DNA from 2 places in the Roseomonas chloroacetimidivorans genome. Region 2 is predicted to be linked to the other one. Evidence: predicted binding sites of a transcription regulator. Region 2 holds the regulator's gene; the other holds the start of a gene.
What was found. Region 2 encodes LexA, which represses DNA repair genes until DNA is damaged. Its sites were predicted from a motif close to TGTTCTANNTANGTTC; they were not measured.
Positions count from the first base shown of each region.

Region 1: the regulator LexA is predicted to act here: its motif matches at 1,597-1,612, upstream of ACO1BU_RS08270 (putative DNA modification/repair radical SAM protein).

Region 1 is NZ_JBNBZS010000009.1:208,722-212,126, forward strand. Features, by position in the region: gene ACO1BU_RS08265 (glycine zipper domain-containing protein) at 1-115, shown strand, start outside; gene ACO1BU_RS08270 (putative DNA modification/repair radical SAM protein) at 175-1,542, opposite strand; gene ACO1BU_RS08275 (DUF4170 domain-containing protein) at 1,742-1,969, shown strand; gene ACO1BU_RS08280 (glutathione peroxidase) at 1,979-2,491, opposite strand; gene ACO1BU_RS08285 (PQQ-dependent sugar dehydrogenase) at 2,488-3,405, opposite strand, start outside.
Region 2 is NZ_JBNBZS010000001.1:87,581-90,985, forward strand. Features, by position in the region: gene ACO1BU_RS00405 (molybdopterin molybdotransferase MoeA) at 1-1,144, shown strand, start outside; gene lexA (transcriptional repressor LexA) at 1,251-1,985, shown strand; gene ACO1BU_RS00415 (ComEC/Rec2 family competence protein) at 2,042-3,405, opposite strand, start outside.

The DNA of each region.
Region 1 (3,405 bases), on a different contig from region 2:
GCTCGGCGGCGGCCTGGGCGCCGGCGCTGGCTATCTCTACGACCAGTCCGAACGGGCACAGGAACGTGCCTATTTGCAGGGCCGCCACGACGCGCGGCGCGGCCGCCGCTACTGAGGCCGCCGATGGCGGGCACATCCCGTGCCCGCCTGGCCTGATGCGACCGCCGACCGGCATCAGGCAGCCGCCACGGGCACGGCGCCCTGCCCCGGAAGGGGCAGCGGCGCCGGCCCGAACAGTGGCAGCTGCACCGGCCGTATCATCCCGCCGGCCGGCAGGATGGTGGCGCGTTCGGCCAACCCATCCTTCGGCAGCAGCAGGTTGCGCAGATCGGCCCGGTCCAGCAGCCCCCTGCGCGGATGGTGGTCCGCTGTCGTGACAAAGGGCGCGATCTTCCGAAGATTCACCCGCAGCCGCGCCAGATCCGCCATGCGGAAGGACCGCACATGGCGCGCGGCGAGAATCCTCTCCACTGTCTTCGCGCCTAGCCCGGGCACGCGCAGCAGCATCTCGCGATCCGCCCGGTTCACATCCACGGGGAAGACCGCGCGGTGCTTCAGCGCCCAGGCGAGCTTCGGGTCCAACTCCAGGTCCAGCATCCCGCCTTCGCCGCCCGCCAGAACCTCCGGTGCGGTGAAGCCGTAGAAGCGGAGCAGCCAATCGGCCTGGTAGAGCCGGTGCTCCCGCACCAGAGGCGGCGCCACGGGCGGCAGGATGGAGGAGGCATCGGGGATCGGCGAATAGGCGGAGAAATAGACCCGCTTCAGCCGGTAGGCCCCATAGAGATGGACGCTGGTGTCCAGGATCGCCGCATCATCCGAGGAGTCCGCCCCCACAATCATCTGCGTGGATTGCCCGGCCGGGGCGAAGCGCGGGGCAGTCGCCCGGCGCCCGCCTGACATGGCCACCCGCACCACCGAGGACTCGGCCTTGGCCTCCCGCGCCTCGTCGATCCGCCTCCGCAGCCCAGCCATGGCCAGGCGGATAGCGCCCGCGTCCTTCTCCGGCGCCAGCGCCTTCAGGCTCCCGGCCTGAGGCAGCTCCACATTGATCGACAGCCGGTCCGCATGCCGCCCGGCCTCCGCCAGCAGCGCGGGATCGGCATCGGGAATGGTCTTGAGGTGGATATAGCCCTTGAAGCCGTGCGTCTCCCGCAGCTCCCGCGCGACCCGCACGATCTGCTCCATCGTGTAGTCCGGCGAGCGGATGATGCCGGAGGAGAGAAACAGCCCCTCGATGTAGTTCCGCCGGTAGAAGTCGAGCGTCAGCCCGACGATTTCCCGCACCGAGAACCGCGCCCGCCGCACATTCGAGGAGGCCCGGTTGATGCAATAGGCGCAGTCAAAGACGCAGGCATTGGTCAGCAGCACCTTCAGGAGCGAGATGCAGCGGCCGTCCGGCGCATAGGCATGGCAAATTCCCATGCCTTCCGTGCTGCCCAGACCACCTTCGCGGCTGTCACGCTTTTCGGTGCCGGAGGACGCGCAGGACGCGTCGTATTTCGCGGCATCGGCGAGGATCTCGAGCTTCTCGCGCAGATCCATGAAAGGTCCTTACGGCTGGCCCTCCGATATGAGAGGCAATCTGCGCGACATCAAGAACATATCAAGAACAATAAGCGGAAAGATCCTGAATTCAGGCGCTTTCCAGGTTCAGCCCCGCATGAATGTCATGGCCCCCGCCCTTGGGAAATTCACCCCAGGGGAGTATTTGCTGCGCCGCACCCGTTGATGAGCCGAGGCCATGCCCGACAACACCTACCCCCAGCTTCATTTCATCTGGGGCGGCATCTTCACCGACGCGACCTTTACGACCCTCGAGCCTGGATCGGAGGAGAGCTACGGCCCCTTCCATGACACGAAGACCGCCGAGCGCGTGTGGAACGAGAAGGCGCGCCGCAACATCGACATCGCCAACCACCGCCTCTTCGTGATCAGCGTTCCCCGTCCCGGCGGCGCTCGCACCGCCTGAGGCAGGGCATTACGCGCTGAGCAGCCGCTCGATCTCGCCGGTGATCTTCTCCGGCGCGGTCGCGGGTGCGTAGCGCGCCACCACGCGGCCGCTGCGGTCCACCAGGAACTTGGTGAAGTTCCACTTCACCGCTTCCGTCCCGAGCGCCCCCGGCGCCTCCTGCTTGAGAAAGCGGAACAGCGGATCGGCTCCTGCCCCGTTCACCTCGATCTTGGCGAAGACGGGGAAGCTGACATCGTATTTGGTCGTGCAGAAATTCGCGATTTCGGCGGCATCGCCGGGCTCCTGCCGCCCGAACTGGTTGCAGGGAAAGGCCAGCACCGAGAAGCCCTGCGGCCCGTAGCGGCGTTGCAACGCCTCCAGCCCCGCATATTGCGGCGTGAAGCCGCACTGGCTTGCCGTGTTCACGATCAGCAGCACCTGGCCGCGGTAATCCGCGAGCGGCACGCGACCGCCATCAGGCTTCGGCGCCGATAGCGCATAAAGGCCTGAAAGGGCTTCCTGGGCCTCGGATGTGCTCACGATGCTGGCTCCAGTCGGAGCACGCGGCCCCGGGTCTCGTCCGTCAGGATGTAGAGGAAGCCGTCAGGCCCAGGCAGCACCTGGCGGAAGCGCGTGCGGCCCCAGAGCAGCCGCTCCTCCCCCACCACGCGGTCGCCATCCATTGTCAGCCGGATCAGGCCGGGCGTGCGCAGCGCGGCCAGGAACAGGTTGCCCCGCCAGGCCGGAAAGGCATCGCCCGTATAGAAATTTCCGCCCGAAGGACTCACCGCCGGCGTCCAGTGCTTCAGCGGTTCCTCGATTCCCGGCGCGCTCGCCTGCCCGGTGCCGATTGGGCTGCCGTCGTAATCCGTGCCGTAGGACACGAGCGGCCAGCCGTAATTCGCCCCGGCTCGCAACCGGTTCACCTCATCGCCGCCCCGGGCACCGAACTCGATCTCGATCAGCGATCCGGTGGCCGGGTTGACGGCCAGCCCCTGCGGGTTCCGGTGCCCATAGGTGAAAATTTCCGGTCGGGCATCCGGGCGTCCGATGAAGGGATTGCCCTCGGCGGGGCGTCCGTCCCGCTCCAGCCGCAGTACCTTGCCGCCCAGATCATCCAGCCGCTGCGCCCGCCCCTTGTCGTTGTAGCGTTCGCCCGTGGAAAGATAGAACTTGCCGTCCGGCCCAAAGGCAATCCGGCATCCATAATGGTTCCGCCCGGAGGACTGGGCCGGCGTCGCATCCAGCAGGGTCCGGGTTCCCTCCAGCCGCGCCATGTCCGGCGAGAGCGTCGCGGTCGCCAGCCGGGTCAGTACCCCACCCTGGGCCGCGCCTGCCAGGCAGAGATAGACCTGCCGCGTCCGGTCGAAATCCGGGGCCAGCGCCACGTCCAGCAATCCGCCCTGGCCCTGCGCCACCACATCGGGCATGCCAGGCAGGGCCGGGGAAACGGC
Region 2 (3,405 bases):
GACTGTTCCCCTCCCCGAGGCCTGGGGCCGCGTGCTGGCGCGCCCCGTCCTCGCGCGGCTGACCCAGCCGCCGACTGATGTCTCGGCGATGGATGGCTATGCCCTGCGCGCCGCGGACGCCACGCTGGGCGCGCGGCTGCGCGTGACCGGCGCATCTCCGGCCGGGCATCCCTTCGCCGGTCCGGTCGAGCCGGGCGAGGCGGTGCGGATCTTCACCGGTGGCACCGTGCCGCCCGGGGCCGACGCGATCCTGCTTCAGGAGGACGCGACGGCTGAGGACGGGCATGTTGTCGTAAACGAGGCGGCCCGTGCCGGCCGCCATATACGCCGCGCCGGCCTTGATTTCGCGGCTGGCGACGAATTGCTGTCCCCTGGCCGACGTTTGACGGCGCGCGACATCGGGTTGGCGGCTGCTGCCAACCACCCTTGGCTGCAGGTCCATCGCCGCCCCCGCATCGGCATCCTCGCCACCGGCGACGAGATCGTGCTGCCCGGCGAGGCCATTCCCGCCGGCGGCATTGTCTCCTCCAACGCCCATGCCCTGGCCGGGCTGGTGCGCGGGGCCGGGGCCGATCCGCTGGTCCTGCCGATCGCCGCTGACGACCGTGACGCCATCGCCGCTGCCGCAGAAGCCGGTCGACGATGCGACCTGCTGGTGACCACCGGCGGCGCCAGTGTCGGCGAGCATGACCTCGTCCAGGCCGCACTTGGCCCTCAGGGCTTCTCCCTGGATTTCTGGAAGATCGCGATGCGGCCGGGCAAGCCGTTGATCTGGGGCGACCTGCGCGGCACTCCATTGCTCGGCCTGCCCGGGAACCCGGTTTCGGCCATGGTCTGTGCCGTGGTCTTTCTCATCCCGGCCTTGCGGCGTCTCTCCGGCCTGTGCTCCGGCCCGGTCGAGACGCGCAGCGCCGCTCTGGGGCAGCCCATGGCGGCGAATGACCGCCGCCAGGACTTTGTCCGCGCATCCCTTTCGCGCGATCCCACGGGCGGCCTGGTGGCCACTCCCTTCCCGGTGCAGGACAGCTCCATGCTGGCCACCCTGGCCCGGGCGGATGCGCTGATCCTGCGGGAGCCCCACGCGCCAGCCCTGGAGGCGGGGGCAAGCGTACAAGTTGTGGAACTTTCCTCTCTGGGCGTGTGAAGGCGGCATTGACCGACGCGGGAGAACTTTCATAGAACTTCCGTGTCGGTTGCCCGTTTGTTCGTGCATAAGACTGCCCCCCTCGCCCCCAGGGAGATGCCGGCCCATGCTCACCCGGAAGCAGCACGAGCTGCTCACCTTCATTGATAAGCACCTCCGGAACACCGGGTTCTCTCCGTCCTTCGAGGAGATGAAGGAGGCGCTGAACCTCAAGTCGAAGTCCGGCATCCATCGCCTGATCACGGCGCTGGAGGAGCGCGGCTTCCTGAAGCGCCGCGCCCATCGCGCCCGTGCGCTTGAGGTGCTGCGTATGCCCGACAGCCTGGCGCCCCGCGCCGCCCAGGCCGCCGTGGCCGCTGCTGCCCCGGCCCCCGCCCCGGCCTTCGCGCCGAACGTTATCCGCGGAAATTTCGCGCCGAACCTTCCCGGCGCCGTGCGTACGGCGAACGATGCCGCAGCGGTGCATTTGCCGCTTTATGGCCGGATCGCCGCCGGTCTGCCGATCGAGGCGCTGCGCGACGGGGGCGAGAGCGTCGAGGTTCCGGCCGCGCTGCTGGGGGGCGGCGAGCATTACGCGCTGGAGGTGGCCGGCGATTCGATGATCGAAGCCGGCATCCTGGACGGCGACACGGTGATCATCCGCCGAGGCGACACCGCCGAGAACGGTGCCATCGTGGTCGCGCTGGTGGATGAGAACGAGGTGACGCTGAAGCGCCTGCGCCGCCGCGGCAACTCGATCGCGCTGGAGGCGGCCAACCCGCGCTACGAGACGCGCATCTTCGGCCCGGACCGCGTGAAGGTGCAGGGCCGCCTTGTCGGCCTGGTCCGCCGTTATCACTGAAAAGCCTCAGAGAAGCATGACGAGTCCCGGGGGAAGGCATTCTCCCCGGGCTTCTTTCATTCCGTCTCGGCCGGCGGCTCGGCCTGGGGCTGCGTCCGCGGGACGGGCTCTGGCGGCACCCAGGGCCGCCGCCCCCGCGCTGCCCGGTCCGAAAGGATGGTCACGCCCGCCGGGGTCAGCCAGATCGCATGGGCACCGTCCCGCCAGACGCTGATGCGGTCGACATGCGGCGTCTGCCGGCAGCGTCCCCGGATGGGCTCCAGCGAGATCATGATGGCCGCCTGCCCGCATCCCGTCTCCACCAGAACCGGCGGGGGCGGCGGAGCCGGGCCACGCCGCGGCCGGGGCGCCTCGCGCGGGGGTTGGCGCAGCAGGATGGCCGCCTGCGCCTCCGGGCGCGGACGAAGGAGGCAGGCCAACATGGTGCAGGTCGCCGCGCCATGCGCCGCTTCACCATCACGGGGAAGGGGCAGGCCGCCCTCCTCCCCCCAGCTCCGCAACCAGGATTCGCGGATCAGGCGGTTGGCGCCGGAGCTCCGCTCGGACAGCACGCCGGATGGAGTGGCCAGGGCGAGCATCCGCCCATCGGCCGCAACCAGAATATCGGGCGGCACGACCAGCAGGCCGGAAAGCAGCCCCAGCGCCATGACCGGCACGCCCGCCCAGCGCCAGGGAAGGCGCCAGAGGCAAAGCCAGCACAAGCCCAGAGCGAAGACCCCCAGCCCCCAGCCCGGAATAGGTGGCGCGGCCAATGCGGCGCCGGGCCAGGACGCCACGACACGTCCGGTCAGCAGCGTTGCGTCCACTCCCCAACCCATGACGGACAGGGCCGGTCCTTCGAGCCCGAGGGGCATCAGGAACAGGGCCAGCATCCCCGCCGGCATGACGACAAAGGTGGTCAGCGGCACGGCGATGCCATTCGCCACCACGCCATAGAGCTGCAGCCGCCCGAAATGGTGCAGGCCGAAGGGCGTGGTGGCCGCACCTGCGACCAGCGAAGTGGTGACCAGCCCCAGCACCACCAGCGCCGCCCTTCCGTGCCAGCCTCGCGCCCGCAAGGTCCGGCTCGGCCCACGCAGCGCCTCCGCCGCCGCGATCAGCGCCAGCACGGCGGCGAAGGACATCTGAAAGGAGGGCCCGGTCAGCGCGGCGGGGTTGGCGAGCAGGACCAGCCCCGCCGCCAGGGCGAGGGCCCGTGGTGAAAGCGCCCGCCGCCCCGTCAGCACCGCAAGGGTCACCAGCGCCGCCATCACAAAGGAGCGCACCATTGGCACCCCCGCCCCGGTGAGCAGCGTATAAGCGCCCCCCAACACGAGCCCCGCCAGTGCCGCGCCTCCTTTGGAATCGATCCGCAGCGCCAGCCAGGGAATGGCGGCGATGGCCGCGCGCAGCAGTACGAAGCCAATTCCGATGACGACCG